4 regions of the Mesorhizobium sp. M0047 genome follow, and region 3 is predicted to be linked to each of the others. Evidence: riboswitches for the same ligand, from Rfam matches in the RefSeq annotation. Region 3 holds a riboswitch; each other region holds the start of a gene.

The links. A riboswitch is a leader RNA that binds a small molecule or an ion and turns the genes downstream of it on or off. The one in region 3 is predicted to bind thiamine pyrophosphate.
Region 1: linked by a shared signal. The riboswitch ahead of thiC (phosphomethylpyrimidine synthase ThiC) and the one ahead of thiC (phosphomethylpyrimidine synthase ThiC) in region 3 are both predicted to bind thiamine pyrophosphate.
Region 2: linked by a shared signal. The riboswitch ahead of NKJ89_RS09870 (YkoF family thiamine/hydroxymethylpyrimidine-binding protein) and the one ahead of thiC (phosphomethylpyrimidine synthase ThiC) in region 3 are both predicted to bind thiamine pyrophosphate.
Region 4: linked by a shared signal. The riboswitch ahead of thiB (thiamine ABC transporter substrate binding subunit) and the one ahead of thiC (phosphomethylpyrimidine synthase ThiC) in region 3 are both predicted to bind thiamine pyrophosphate.

Annotation. Positions count from the first base shown of each region.
Region 1 covers NZ_JAMYUW010000014.1:79,591-82,792, reverse strand. Annotated here, with positions in the region: gene pmtA (phospholipid N-methyltransferase PmtA) at 1-536, shown strand, start outside; partial or broken gene NKJ89_RS15955 (IS5/IS1182 family transposase) at 750-938, shown strand; TPP riboswitch at 1,124-1,240, shown strand; gene thiC (phosphomethylpyrimidine synthase ThiC) at 1,344-3,179, shown strand; gene thiO (glycine oxidase ThiO) at 3,176-3,202, shown strand, end outside.
Region 2 covers NZ_JAMYUW010000008.1:69,334-72,535, reverse strand. Annotated here, with positions in the region: gene msrA (peptide-methionine (S)-S-oxide reductase MsrA) at 1-272, shown strand, start outside; gene NKJ89_RS09875 (hypothetical protein) at 629-964, opposite strand; TPP riboswitch at 1,183-1,296, shown strand; gene NKJ89_RS09870 (YkoF family thiamine/hydroxymethylpyrimidine-binding protein) at 1,287-1,895, shown strand; gene NKJ89_RS09865 (ABC transporter permease) at 1,910-2,740, shown strand; partial or broken gene NKJ89_RS09860 (ABC transporter ATP-binding protein) at 2,737-3,202, shown strand, end outside.
Region 3 covers NZ_JAMYUW010000042.1:51,939-55,140, forward strand. Annotated here, with positions in the region: gene thiC (phosphomethylpyrimidine synthase ThiC) at 1-1,254, opposite strand, end outside; TPP riboswitch at 1,357-1,473, opposite strand; gene pmtA (phospholipid N-methyltransferase PmtA) at 1,652-2,248, opposite strand; gene NKJ89_RS28905 (DUF309 domain-containing protein) at 2,423-2,947, shown strand; partial or broken gene NKJ89_RS28910 (MFS transporter) at 3,154-3,202, opposite strand, start outside.
Region 4 covers NZ_JAMYUW010000026.1:14,275-17,476, forward strand. Annotated here, with positions in the region: gene NKJ89_RS22600 (ABC-F family ATP-binding cassette domain-containing protein) at 1-349, opposite strand, end outside; gene NKJ89_RS22605 (thiamine diphosphokinase) at 351-995, opposite strand; TPP riboswitch at 1,083-1,197, shown strand; gene thiB (thiamine ABC transporter substrate binding subunit) at 1,241-2,239, shown strand; gene thiP (thiamine/thiamine pyrophosphate ABC transporter permease) at 2,476-3,202, shown strand, end outside.

The DNA.
Region 1 (3,202 bases), on a different contig from region 3:
AAGGCTGGCAAAAGGACAAGAAGGGCGTGGGAGCCCTTATTCCCACTTCGGTTTATGCGGCACGCCGGATGGCAAGCGTGGTGAACCCACGGTCAGGATTGCCGATTCTGGAGCTTGGCGCGGGAACCGGTGTCATCACAAAGGCGATCCTGGCTAGGGGAATCAAGCCGCGCCAGCTGGTTTCAGTCGAATATTCCAGGATTTTCTACGACGGCTTGGTGCAACGCTTCCCGAATGTGGACTTCAGATTGGGCGACGCATTTGCGCTGGACGCAGCTCTGGGTGAGCGCAAAGGTGAACAGTTCGATTGTGTTATAAGTGCAGTCCCGCTGTTGAGCTTTCCAATGCAACAGCGTGTCGCGCTGGTTGAGGATCTGCTCGCCCGTATTCCTGCGGGCCGGCCCCTAATTCAGATCACGTATGGACCTCTGTCGCCGGTGATCAAGATGCCAGACCGTTACGTGGTTTCCCACTATGACTTCGTCGTTCGCAACATACCGCCGGCACAGCTCTGGACTTATCGTCGAGCAGTCTAGCCAGATCTGGACGGTTTCCTTCTCTGAGGGTTCCGCTGGGTGGTGGCCTTCCACCCAAACAGGATGTGGACAGAGCAGGGGCAGATGCCAGATTGCCAATATGACGAAGCGGTCCTGGTTTGATTTGACAGACGAGCGGTGGGTGCAGTTCGGACCGCTGATGCCGAAGACGTCGCGGTCGTCCGCGCGAGGTTAATTCCGGGAGGTTGTCAGCGCAAGCGCCAGCGCTGGGTGAAGCATCTGTTCGCCAATGGTGCCTATGGCTCAAGCTCACTGGCACCTGCACTTGATGGTCGAGATCATCCGTCGATTGGACGGTCAGAATGGCTCCAAATCCTGCCGCGCCGCAGGGTGGTCGAGCGAACCTTCGGGCGGCTACGGTATCGATGTCTCTCACGCAATGATCTTTGTGCAATCGCAGATGCTCCTCCCTGAATTTCAAAAACGTCAGAAAGGCGTCCTTCTTGGCTAAACCGGTGACGTGGCGCCGTAAGCACGGCTATTTCTCGGACGGCGGCGCTAAGTTCGCGGGTCGCACGGGCGGGCCAAATGCGCTTGACAAAATAGCGCCGGCCCGTTCAACCTGAGGCATTCACCAGGGGAGTCCCGGCAAGGGGCTGAGATACTGCTGGCTTTCGCGGCGCAGTGACCCGTTGAACCTGATCCAGTTCATACTGGCGTAGGGACGGTGCAAGCGCTTTGCGGGAGTTTACGCCCGAGGTCCTATTTCGGCAGGTCGACAGAAGCGTCTTTTCATCCTTCCGGCACAGAACTGGGTCTCCAATGCATGAGCAAAGGAGCCTCAAGATGAATGCCCTCACCCCCGCCGTGTCGACAGGGCCGCTGCCTGCCTCACGGAAAATCCACAAGTCCGGCGTCCTCCATCCGCAGATCAGGGTGCCGATGCGCGAAATCTCCGTCCATCCGACGGCGGGCGAACCGCCCGTCACCGTCTACGATCCGTCCGGCCCCTATACCGACCCGGCCATCGAAACCAGCATCGAAAAAGGCCTTGCCCGGCGTCGCCGCGAATGGATTGCGGCACGCGCTGATGTCGAAGCCTATGACGGCCGCCATGTTCGGCCGGAAGACAACGGATTTGCGATTGGCGAGCGTCTGACGCCGGAATTTCCCATCCGCAACCGGCCGCTCAGGGCCAAGGCAGGCAAGGCGGTGACCCAGCTTGCCTATGCGCGCGCCGGCATCATCACACCCGAAATGGAGTTCGTCGCCATCCGCGAGAACCTCGGCCGCGAGATCCTGCGCGGCAAGCTGCAACGCGACGGCGAAGCCTTTGGCGCGGTGATCCCCGACTTCGTGACGCCGGAATTCGTGCGCGACGAGGTGGCGCGCGGGCGGGCAATCATTCCCGCCAACATCAATCATCCCGAGAGCGAGCCGATGATCATCGGCCGCAATTTCCTGGTCAAGATCAACGCCAATATCGGCAATTCGGCCGTCACGTCGTCGATGGCCGAAGAGGTCGAAAAGATGGTGTGGGCGATCCGCTGGGGCGCCGATACGGTGATGGACCTGTCGACCGGCCGCAACATCCACAACATCCGCGACTGGATCGTGCGCAACGCGCCGGTGCCGATCGGCACGGTGCCGCTCTACCAGGCGCTCGAAAAGGTCGGCGGCATTGCCGAGGATCTGACCTGGGAGGTCTACCGCGACACGCTGATCGAACAGGCCGAGCAAGGCGTCGACTATTTCACCATCCACGCCGGCGTGCGGCTGCATTACATCCCGCTGACCGTCGACCGGGTGACGGGTATCGTCTCGCGCGGCGGCTCGATCATGGCCAAATGGTGCCTGCACCATCACCGGGAAAGCTTCCTCTACGAGCACTTCGCCGAGATCTGCGACATCGCCAGAGCCTACGACGTCTCCTTCTCGCTCGGCGACGGCCTTCGTCCAGGCTCGATCGCCGATGCCAACGACGCGGCGCAGTTCGCCGAGCTGGAAACGCTCGGCGAGCTGACGCAGATCGCCTGGGCGAAGGATTGCCAGGTGATGATCGAAGGGCCCGGCCACGTGCCGATGCACAAAATCAAGGCGAACATGGACAAGCAACTCGCCGTCTGCGGCGAGGCGCCGTTCTATACGCTTGGACCGCTGACGACCGACATCGCGCCGGGCTACGACCACATCACCTCAGGCATCGGCGCCGCGATGATCGGCTGGTTCGGCACCGCCATGCTCTGCTACGTCACGCCCAAGGAGCATCTCGGCCTTCCCGATCGCAGCGACGTCAAGATCGGCGTGATCACCTACAAGATAGCAGCCCACGCCGCCGACCTGGCGAAGGGCCATCCGGCAGCGAAAGTCAGGGATGATGCGCTTTCCCGCGCGCGCTTCGAGTTCCGCTGGGAGGACCAGTTCAATCTGTCGCTCGACCCGGAAACCGCGCGGTCCTTCCACGACCAGACCTTGCCCAAGGAAGCGCACAAGGTGGCGCATTTCTGCTCGATGTGCGGACCGAAATTCTGCTCCATGCGTATCTCTCACGACATCCGCGCCGAGGCACAGAAAGAGGGCATGGCGGCGATGGCGGCGAAGTACCGCGAGGGCGGCGATCTCTACCTGCCGGCGGACGAGACCGGCGCACCGCTCATACCTCAGCCACGTGAGCCATCATGAAGGTCTTGGTCAAAGGGGCCGGC
Region 2 (3,202 bases), on a different contig from region 3:
ACCGGCAGGGCAACGATGTCGGGCTGAGTTACCGCTCGGCGATCTATTACACCAGCGACGAACAGAAGCGCGTCGCCGAGGACACTATCGCCGATGTCGATGCCTCGGGTCTGTGGCCGGGCAAGGTCGTCACCGAAGTGGCGCCGGTCGGTCCCTTCTGGGAAGCCGAGCCTGAGCATCAGGACTATCTGGAGAAATATCCCAACGGCTACACCTGCCACTTCGTCAGGCCGGGCTGGAAGCTGCCGGTTCGCGAAAAGGCTGTTTCGTAGACTTCACAACCGGCGACTGTGCCGGCTCGACGAGACCGTCGAGCGGCTTCGTCGCAGGCCAAGCCCTTTCAGGTCACTGCGCCTTGTCACCTCGGTGCAGCCGTCGAGCGCCTGATATCAAGGACTGCGCCATCTTAGCACGCTACGTGGCAAATCAAGCGCGGCTAGGAACACGCTGCGGGGGGTAACGCCTGCTGCGTTGGGTATGGCGTTGACCCTTGGCGGCTGCGAGACCGCGCCCCGCTTGAAAAGATCGATAATGCCAGCTTGGCCTTGTTTAGGAGTGCCCGGTTCCGCGGGCGCCCAAAAAAGCCGCGGAGCATGCGCTCGCGGCTTCCTCGGTTGCCGGCAATGGCCTACTTACCGCAGTGGTTATCGTTGACCGTCGGCACAGAGGTGCCCGGCGAGGTGTGGGTGGCGTCAGGCTGCGCGCCCTGCGGGCCGGCCGGGCAATTTCGATCTGCGTTCGAATTCATGTCGCCGGGCATGCCGGTCGTGCTGTTGGTTATGCCGAGGTCGACAGTACCGGGCCTAACCGTATTCGGCGAAGCCGGGGTGTTCGGCTCCACAGTCACCGACTTCCCGCTGCCGGCGCCATCGCCACTTGCGTTATTGCTGCCGGCACTTTGCGCCATGGCTGACATGGCCAGACCAATCGTGAGAGCCGAAGCTGCGAGGATTTTCATGAACATGGTTTGTCTCCATTTCTGTGAACTCGTCGCTTGTTTCTACGAAGGTGATCGCATTTGCGACTATGGGGACAACCGGTCGCGGCAGCGAAGGTTCCCGATAAAATTTCGCTCCAGAAACATCGGCGTCTTCGACCCAAGAACCACGCCTGGCGCAATGCTTTTTGGTGCAGCGCGCTGAAAAAATGGCTTTCACTTCGGTTTGATTGGTGCTTTAACCCGCGCATCCACAGGGGTGCTCCGTACGGTCGGGGCTGAGACGGGGGCGGCAAGCCCACAGACCCTAAAAGCTGATCTGGGTAATACCAGCGGAGCGAGGCGGGCCATGTTTTCAGGCGCACAGATTTCCCTATATCCCATGGCCGACGATTTCGTCGGCGTCATCCTTGGCGCGCTGGGCGCGCTCGGTCCCTATCGCGACAAGCTCCGGATCGAGACCGACGACATCTCGACCCTGCTGGTCGGGCCACCCGAGGTGCTGTTTCCAGCCATGCGCGACCTCTTCGTGGCGGCGGCGCGCAGCGGTAAACATTGCGTGCTGTCAGCCACCATCTCACGCGGCTGCCCGGGCGAGCCGGACGATCCGATCTGCCGCTCCGATGCCCTTGGCGGACCGGTCGGGCCACTCGGCCCGCGCAGGGATGCGGCCATCGCGGCGGTGCGCGGCGCGGCTTCGACTGGCCAGCCGGCGGCAGCGCAGTTCTCGCTCTATGTGATGGGCACCGACGACCATATGGATGAGATCTACGGCTGCATCGATTTTCTCAAGCAGTCGGGCGTCTATGAGCGCTCCAAGCATTTCTGCACGAAATTGCGCGGTGATGCGGGCGCGATCTTTTCGGCGCTTGACGCGGCCTTCTGCCGCTTCGGACCGGGTGCCGGCCACGTAACCCTCGACGTCACGGTTTCAGCCAACAGCCCGTCGGCCGTCTGAAACAGCCGCCGCCTATGCGAGGCCGTCAAAGGTTACCTGCCGTGGTCCCATCCCCAGTTTCTTCGCGCCCGATCGCGAGCCTTCTTGTCAAGGCGGTACCGGTGACGATGTCGGTCGGACTGCTCCTGCTGGCCTGGGAGCTTTATGCCATCTATTCCGGCATCAAGCCGACGACACTGCCGGCGCCGTCACGCGTCCTTGAGCAAGCGATGCTCAATCGCGAGGCGTTGATCGACAACGCCGCTCCGACCATCCGCGCCACGCTGCTTGGCTTTGCCTGTTCGCTCAGCGTCGCCTTTGCGCTATCGATACTGGTCGACTTTTTCCAGCCGCTGCGCCGCGCGCTGTTTCCCGTCTTCATCTTCAGCCAGACATTGCCGCTGGTGGCGATCGCGCCGCTGGTGGTGCTGTGGTTTGGCTCCGGACTGGCGCCCAAGATCATGCTGGTGGCGCTGGTCACCTTCTTTCCGATGCTGGTGGCATTGGTCGAGGGTTACGAGTCGACCGAGGCCGAGATCGGCCAGATGCTGCACGCCATGGGGGCAGGGCGCTGGCGCATCTTCGTGCTGGCGCGGCTGCCTTCGGCGCTGCCTTACTTCTTTGCTGGCCTGAGGATCTCCATCACCTATGCCGTGGTCGGCGCTATCTTCGCCGAATATGCGGGTGCGGCGAAGGGCTTGGGCATCTATATGCTCAACGCCAAGAACAATTTCCGCCCCGACCTGGTGCTGGCCGCTGTCGGCGTCAGCGCAGCGCTTACGCTTGCCCTGTTCGGGTTGACCGTACTGTTGCAGCGCATTGCCATGCCTTGGGAGGGCAAGGATACCGCAGGGAAGCGGCGATGAGCCGGCTCGAACTGCGGCATGTGCGCAAGGCGTTCGGTGGGCTCGACGTGCTGGCCGATATTTCGCTGAGTGTCGGCGCTGGTGAGTTCGTCTCGGTGCTTGGGCCCTCGGGCGCCGGCAAGTCGACGCTGTTCCAGCTTCTGACCGGCGCCGAGCACGGCGAGGGCGAGATGTTGTTCGACGGCGCGCCCTCGATGACCACGGCAGGCATTTCGCCTTCATGCCGCAACGCGACGCGCTGATGCCGTGGCGACGCATTCTCGACAACACGACGCTGGGGCTCGAAGTGCAGGGCATCGGGCGCAAGGCGGCGCGGGCACGTGTTGCGCCGCTGTTTGCCGAGTTCGGGCTTGCTGGCTTCGAGCGGCATTTTCCTGCTCAGCTGTCCGGCGGCATGCGCCAGCGTACGGCCCTGCTGCGCACGGTGGTGCAGGAGCGCGACATGCTTTTGCTCGACGAGCC
Region 3 (3,202 bases):
CGCCTTGATTTTGTGCATCGGCACGTGGCCAGGCCCCTCGATCATCACCTGGCAATCCTTCGCCCAGGCGATCTGCGTCAGCTCGCCAAGCGTTTCCAGCTCGGCGAACTGCGCCGCGTCGTTGGCATCGGCGATCGAGCCGGGACGAAGGCCGTCGCCGAGCGAGAAGGAGACGTCATAAGCGCGGCAGATGTCGCAGATCTCCGCGAAGTGCTCGTAGAGGAAGCTTTCCCGGTGATGGTGCAGGCACCATTTGGCCATGATCGAGCCGCCGCGCGAGACGATACCCGTCACCCGGTCGACGGTCAGCGGGATGTAATGCAGCCGCACGCCGGCGTGGATGGTGAAATAGTCGACGCCTTGCTCGGCCTGTTCGATCAGCGTGTCGCGGTACACCTCCCAGGTCAGATCCTCGGCAATGCCGCCAACCTTCTCGAGCGCCTGGTAGAGCGGCACCGTGCCGATCGGCACCGGCGAGTTGCGGACGATCCATTCGCGGATGTTGTGGATGTTGCGGCCGGTCGACAGGTCCATCACCGTATCGGCGCCCCAGCGGATCGCCCACACCATCTTTTCGACCTCTTCGGCCATCGACGATGTGACGGCGGAGTTGCCGATGTTGGCGTTGATCTTGACCAGAAAATTGCGACCGATGATCATCGGCTCGCTCTCGGGATGATTGATGTTGGCGGGAATGATCGCGCGTCCGCGCGCCACCTCGTCGCGCACGAATTCGGGTGTGACGAAATCGGGCAGCGTCGCGCCGAAAGCCTCGCCGTCGCGCTCAAGCTTTCCGCGCAGGATCTCGCGACCAAGGTTCTCGCGGATGGCGACGAACTCCATTTCGGGTGTGATGACGCCGGCGCGCGCATAGGCAAGCTGTGTCACCGCCTTGCCGGCCTTGGCTCTGAGCGGCCGGTTGCGAACGGGAAACTCCGGTGTCAGGCGTTCGCCCACCGCGAATCCGTTGTCTTCCGGCCGGACATGGCGGCCGTCATAGGCTTCGACATCGCCCCGCGCGATAACCCATTTATGGCGAATCCGCGCGAGGCCCTTTTCGATGCTGGTTTCGACTGTCGGGTCGGTATAGGGGCCGGACGGATCGTAGACGATGACGGGCGGTTCGCCCGCCGTCGGATGGACGGAGATTTCGCGCATCGGCACCCTGATCTGCGAGTGGATGGTACCGAGCTTGTGGATTTTCCGGGAGGCGGGCAGCGGTCCCGTCGACACTGCGGGGGTGAGGGCATTCATCTTGAGCTCCTTTGCTCATGCATTGGAGACCCAGTTCTGTGCCGGAAGGATGAAAAGACGCTTCTGTAGACCTGCCGAAACAGGACCTCGGGCGTAAACTCCCGCAAAGCGCTTGCACCGTCCCTACGCCAGTATGAACTGGATCAGGTTCAACGGGTCACTGCGCCGCGAAAGCCAGCAGTATCTCAGCCCCTTGCCGGGACTCCCCTGGTGAATGCCTCAGGTTGAACGGGCCGGCGCGGCTTTGTCAAGCGCATTTGGCCCGCCCACTGTCAAATCAAGGACCGCGTCGTCTTCTTGGCAATCAGGCATCTGCCCCTGCTCTGTTCCACATCCTATTTGGGTGCAAGGCCACCACTCAGCGGAACCCTCAGAGAAGGAAACCGTCCAGATTTGGCTAGACTGCTCGACGATAAGTCCAGAGCTGTGCCGGCGGTATGTTGCGGACGACGAAGTCATAGTGGGAAACCACGTAACGGTCTGGCATCTTGATCACCGGCGACAGAGGTCCGTATGTGATCTGAATCACGGGCCGGCCGGCAGGAATACGGGCAAGCAGATCCTCAACCAGCGCGACACGCTGTTGCATTGGAAAGCTCAACAGCGGGACTGCACTTATAACGCAATCGAACTGTTCACCTTTGCGCTCACCCAGAGCTTCGTCCAGCGCAAATGCGTCGCCCAATCTGAAGTCCACATTCGGGAAGCGTTGCACCAGGCCGTCGTAGAAAATCCTGGAATATTCGACTGAAACCAGCTGGTGCGGCTTGATTCCCCTAGCCAGGATCGCCTTTGTGATGACACCGGTTCCCGCGCCAAGCTCCAGAATTGGCAATCCTGACCGTGGGTTCACCACGCTTGCCATCCGGCGTGCCGCATAAACCGAAGTGGGAATAAGGGCTCCCACGCCCTTCTTGTCCTTCTGCCAGCCTTTGAAGAATTCAACTTCTTCCTCAAACCTTTTGCCGAGCCGCTCCTTCAGTCGCAAAATCATATCTTCTCCTTGCGTCAGCCGCTTACCCAACGTCATGAATTTGGCAAAGCGCGTTTTGGCCAATCTCGACACCCTTTACAAGCCCGTTAAGACTGCTTGCGTGTCACGACGCGGTCAGCATGAATTGCCCCTTAACGCACTTTCATGTTTGCTGGGCCTATGTCTCGCCCTCGCTTGCTGCCCGAAAAAAGTTTCCCGAGCTATGCGTATCTGCCCGGCAAATATCCGCATCCGATGCGTGATCCCTTGGGCCACAGTTACCGATCAGATCCGGTGACCGTCGCCGTTGGCGAAGCGCTCGGCTCAGATGTGTTTCTCTGGGGAATCGACCTTTTCAACCACGGTTACTACTGGGAAGCCCATGAAGCCTGGGAGCCTCTCTGGCAGGCTGCGAAACAAAGCGCTCAGCACCGCCTGTTCTTCAAGGGACTGATCCTGTTGGCGGCGGCCGGCGTGAAGATCCGTGAGGGAAAGCGGGTCGCTGCGGCGCGCCATGCGACAAGAGCTGCAGGGCTTTTTCGTCAGGTGGTGAGAGTGCCGGGCGGCCTGTTTGAGAAAGCACTGGGAATGACACCCGCCGCGCTCGCTGAACATGCCCAAGCGATCGTAGCTTACCCGGTTGTTCTGCGGGAGCCAAAGCCTGCCCAGCCTGAGCCCGTCTTTGATTTCATACTCGCACCAGTATCCGAGAGCCTTTGATCGGCAATTCAGTGGTCCAAGCTAACTTTGTCAGCAGGAAACGGGGCCTTTGAAAACCGCTCACCACCCGCATGCGTCACAAACAATAAGAGTGCAGTAATGTTTATAGGCAACTCGCGGCCGCTTCGATGTCGATGGTCTGAGGGTCGGGGCTGACCGGTGGCGCTCGTAGCCAATCGATTGATGGCAGAGATGCCGGCCGGGCTTCAATGACGGGGATGGCGAAAAGCTGAGTGCTCGGGCTTGCGGGCCGAG
Region 4 (3,202 bases), on a different contig from region 3:
GCCGCTCCTCGCCGGACAAGCCGAGATGCTCCATCAGATAGCTGGCGCGGTACGGGTCGTCGGCGGGGCCAAGTCCGGCCTCCACATACGCCCGGACACTGGCAAAACCCTCCATGTCGGGAATCTGCGGCAAATAGCGTATGGTCGCCGAAGGCTGGCGGAACACCTCGCCGTCCTGCGGCTCGATCAGGCCGGCGGCTATCTTCAGCAGCGTCGACTTGCCCGACCCGTTGCGGCCGACCAGCGCGATCTTGTCGCCTGCCGACGCCGTCAAGGCGGCACCATCGAGCAGCGGCGTGCCGCCGAAGGTCAGTTTTATACCGTCGAGATTGAGAAGGGGCGGGGCCATATCAGCTTTCAGGCAAGGGATAGGGATGGGCGAGCAGTATCGCGCGGCCGTGGCCCAGCGCGATTTCGAGGCGGCCCCTGACCTCATTGGAAATGGTCAGCGACGAGCCAAACGCCACCTCGACGTGGTTCAGCGGCCATTTGGCGCCGGTGACGGTCAGGCCGGCGAGTTGGGAAAAGCCGAGCACCGAAAACAACGTGCCGTCGGCATAGTCGAAGCCAGCCTTGCCGTGGAGCAGGGGGACGCCCTCCTGCGCGCCGCTGGTTAAAAGCACATCCGTCCCGGCCTCGGCCAGCCGCAGGGCCAGCGCCAGATGCAGGAAGGCGTGGTCGGCGCGCTTGCCGCCGAAGGCGCCGGCGAGCACCAGGCTGGTCGCACCGAGCTCCAGTGCGGCGGCGATGGCCAGTTCGCCATCGGTCTTGTCCTTTTCGGCCGGGAAAGTCCGGCGGGGGACAGTCGCGAGATCGTCCGGCAGATTGGCCGGCACGGAATCGAAATCCCCCACCCACAGTTCCGGGACAAGGCTGAGCAGCCGCGCATGGCCGATGCCGGCGTCGGCGGCAATCACCCGGGAGCCTTCGACCTGGCGGTCGAGCCGTGGCGTGCGGATGAGGTCGCCGCCAAGCAGGATGGTGAATGTGCTCATATCGTGTGGCCCTTACCAGCCAGGCGCCGGAAACGGAAGGCGGCAAACTCGCACTTGCGTGGAGGATCGGCCCGGCCTATGTGTCGAAACGCTCTAACGGGGTGCCGGACGCGATCTTCGCGGACCGGCTGAGAGGCAGTCTCGCCAACCCGCTGAACCTGATCCGGTTTGTACCGGCGGAGGGATTAGACGTTTCGGACAGTCCGACGCCTCAATTCCTTTCAATTCGAACGAAGGAGGCGCCGATGCGCACGCTCTTATACGCTCTTGTCTCAGCCATGACCTTGGTCTTGTCCGGACCGGCCTTGGCCAAGGACAAACTCACCATCTACACCTATGAAAGCTTCACCGCCGACTGGGGTCCGGGTCCCGTGGTGAAGAAGGAATTCGAGGCCGAATGCGGTTGCGATGTCGAGTTCGTCTCGGTCGCCGACGGCGTCGCGCTGCTCAACCGCGTCAGGCTGGAAGGCGCATCGACCAAGGCTGATATCGTGCTCGGCCTCGACACCAATCTGACCGCCGATGCCAAGGCCACCGGCCTGTTCGCACCGCATGGCGCGGTGGCGGACGTCTCTGTGCCAGGCGGCTGGAGCGACGACACTTTTGTCCCCTTCGATTACGGCTATTTCGCTGTCGTCTACGACACCGAGAAGCTGAAGAGCCCGCCGAAAAGCCTGAAGGAACTGGTCGACGGCAGCGCCGACGACAAGATCGTCATCCAGGATCCGCGCACCTCGACACCGGGCCTTGGCCTGCTGTTGTGGGTCAAGTCTGTCTATGGCGACAAGGCGCCGGAGGCCTGGGCCAAGCTGAAGGCGAAAGTGCTGACCGTGACGCCGGGCTGGAGCGAGGCCTACGGACTGTTCACCAAGGGCGAAGCGCCGATGGTGCTGTCCTACACGACCTCGCCGGCCTACCACATGGTCGCCGAGAAGACAGAGCGCTACCAGGCTGCCTCTTTCGAGGAGGGTGAATATCTGCAGATCGAGGTCGCGGGCATCACCACGACAGGGGCCAAGAACCCGCTGGCGGCAAAGTTCATGGCCTTCATGACAGGGCCGAAATTCCAGGATGCCATCCCCGAAACCAACTGGATGTTCCCGGCCGGGAAGACCGACAAGCCGCTCAACCCGGCCTTCGACAAACTGGTCAAGCCGACCAAGACATGGTTGTTCAGCCCCGAGCAGGTCGCCGCCAACCGCAAGGCCTGGGTGGATGAGTGGCTGACGGCGATGAGCAAGTAGGGCTCAGCCACATCGGATGTTTGCGCCAAGCCACCCCCCTCTGGCCTACCGGCCATCTCCCCCTCAAGGGGGGAGATCAGCTGCTTTGCTGGCGGCTCGTCCCCGGCAACGTCGGAGGTTGGCGAAGGCATGGGTAACGGCTAATCTCCCCCCTAGAGGGGGAGATGTCCGGCAGGACAGAGGGGGGCGCGACGGAGCGCAATCCTCGCTAAGAACCTCAAGTCAGGTGGCCCAGCGTGCAACGCGCGTCTGACCCCCGCATCACAGCTGGCATCCTGGCGCTCGCCGCCATCGCGCTGCTCATCGGCGGCGCATTTGCCGGCCTGTTTTTCGAAGGCGGCCACGACCTCTCTGGCGCCTGGGCAGCCTTCGATCCCTATCTCCTGCGCGTCGTGCGCTTCACGCTCTGGCAAGCGGTATTGTCGACGCTGCTCTCCGTCGTGCCTGCACTGTTCGTCGCACGCGCTATGTCGCGGCACCCACGCTTCTTCGGCCGCGCCTTCATCCTGCAACTGTTCGCCGTACCGTTGGCGCTGCCGGCCATCGTCGCGGCACTCGGCGTGCTGGCGCTTTATGGCCGCGCCGGCTATTTCGCCGGCGTTCTCACGGTGATCGGCGGCGGAAGCTGGCCGGGCATCTATGGCCTGTCCGGCATTCTCGTCGCCCATGTGTTCTTCAACCTGCCGCTGGCGACGAGGCTGTTCCTCGAGGCGCTGCAGACCATTCCATCCGACCACTGGCGGCTGGCGAGCCAACTCGGCATGGCAGCACGGCCGGCGTTCCGGCTGATCGAATGGCCAACGCTGCGTGCGGCATTGCCGGGTGTCGCCGGGCTTGTCTTCATGCTCTGCATCACATCCTTCACGATCGTGCTGACGCTCGGCGGCGGGCCGGCCGCGACGACACTGGAGGTCGGCATCTACCAGGCGCTGCGCTTCGATTTCGATCCCGCGCGGGCGGTGA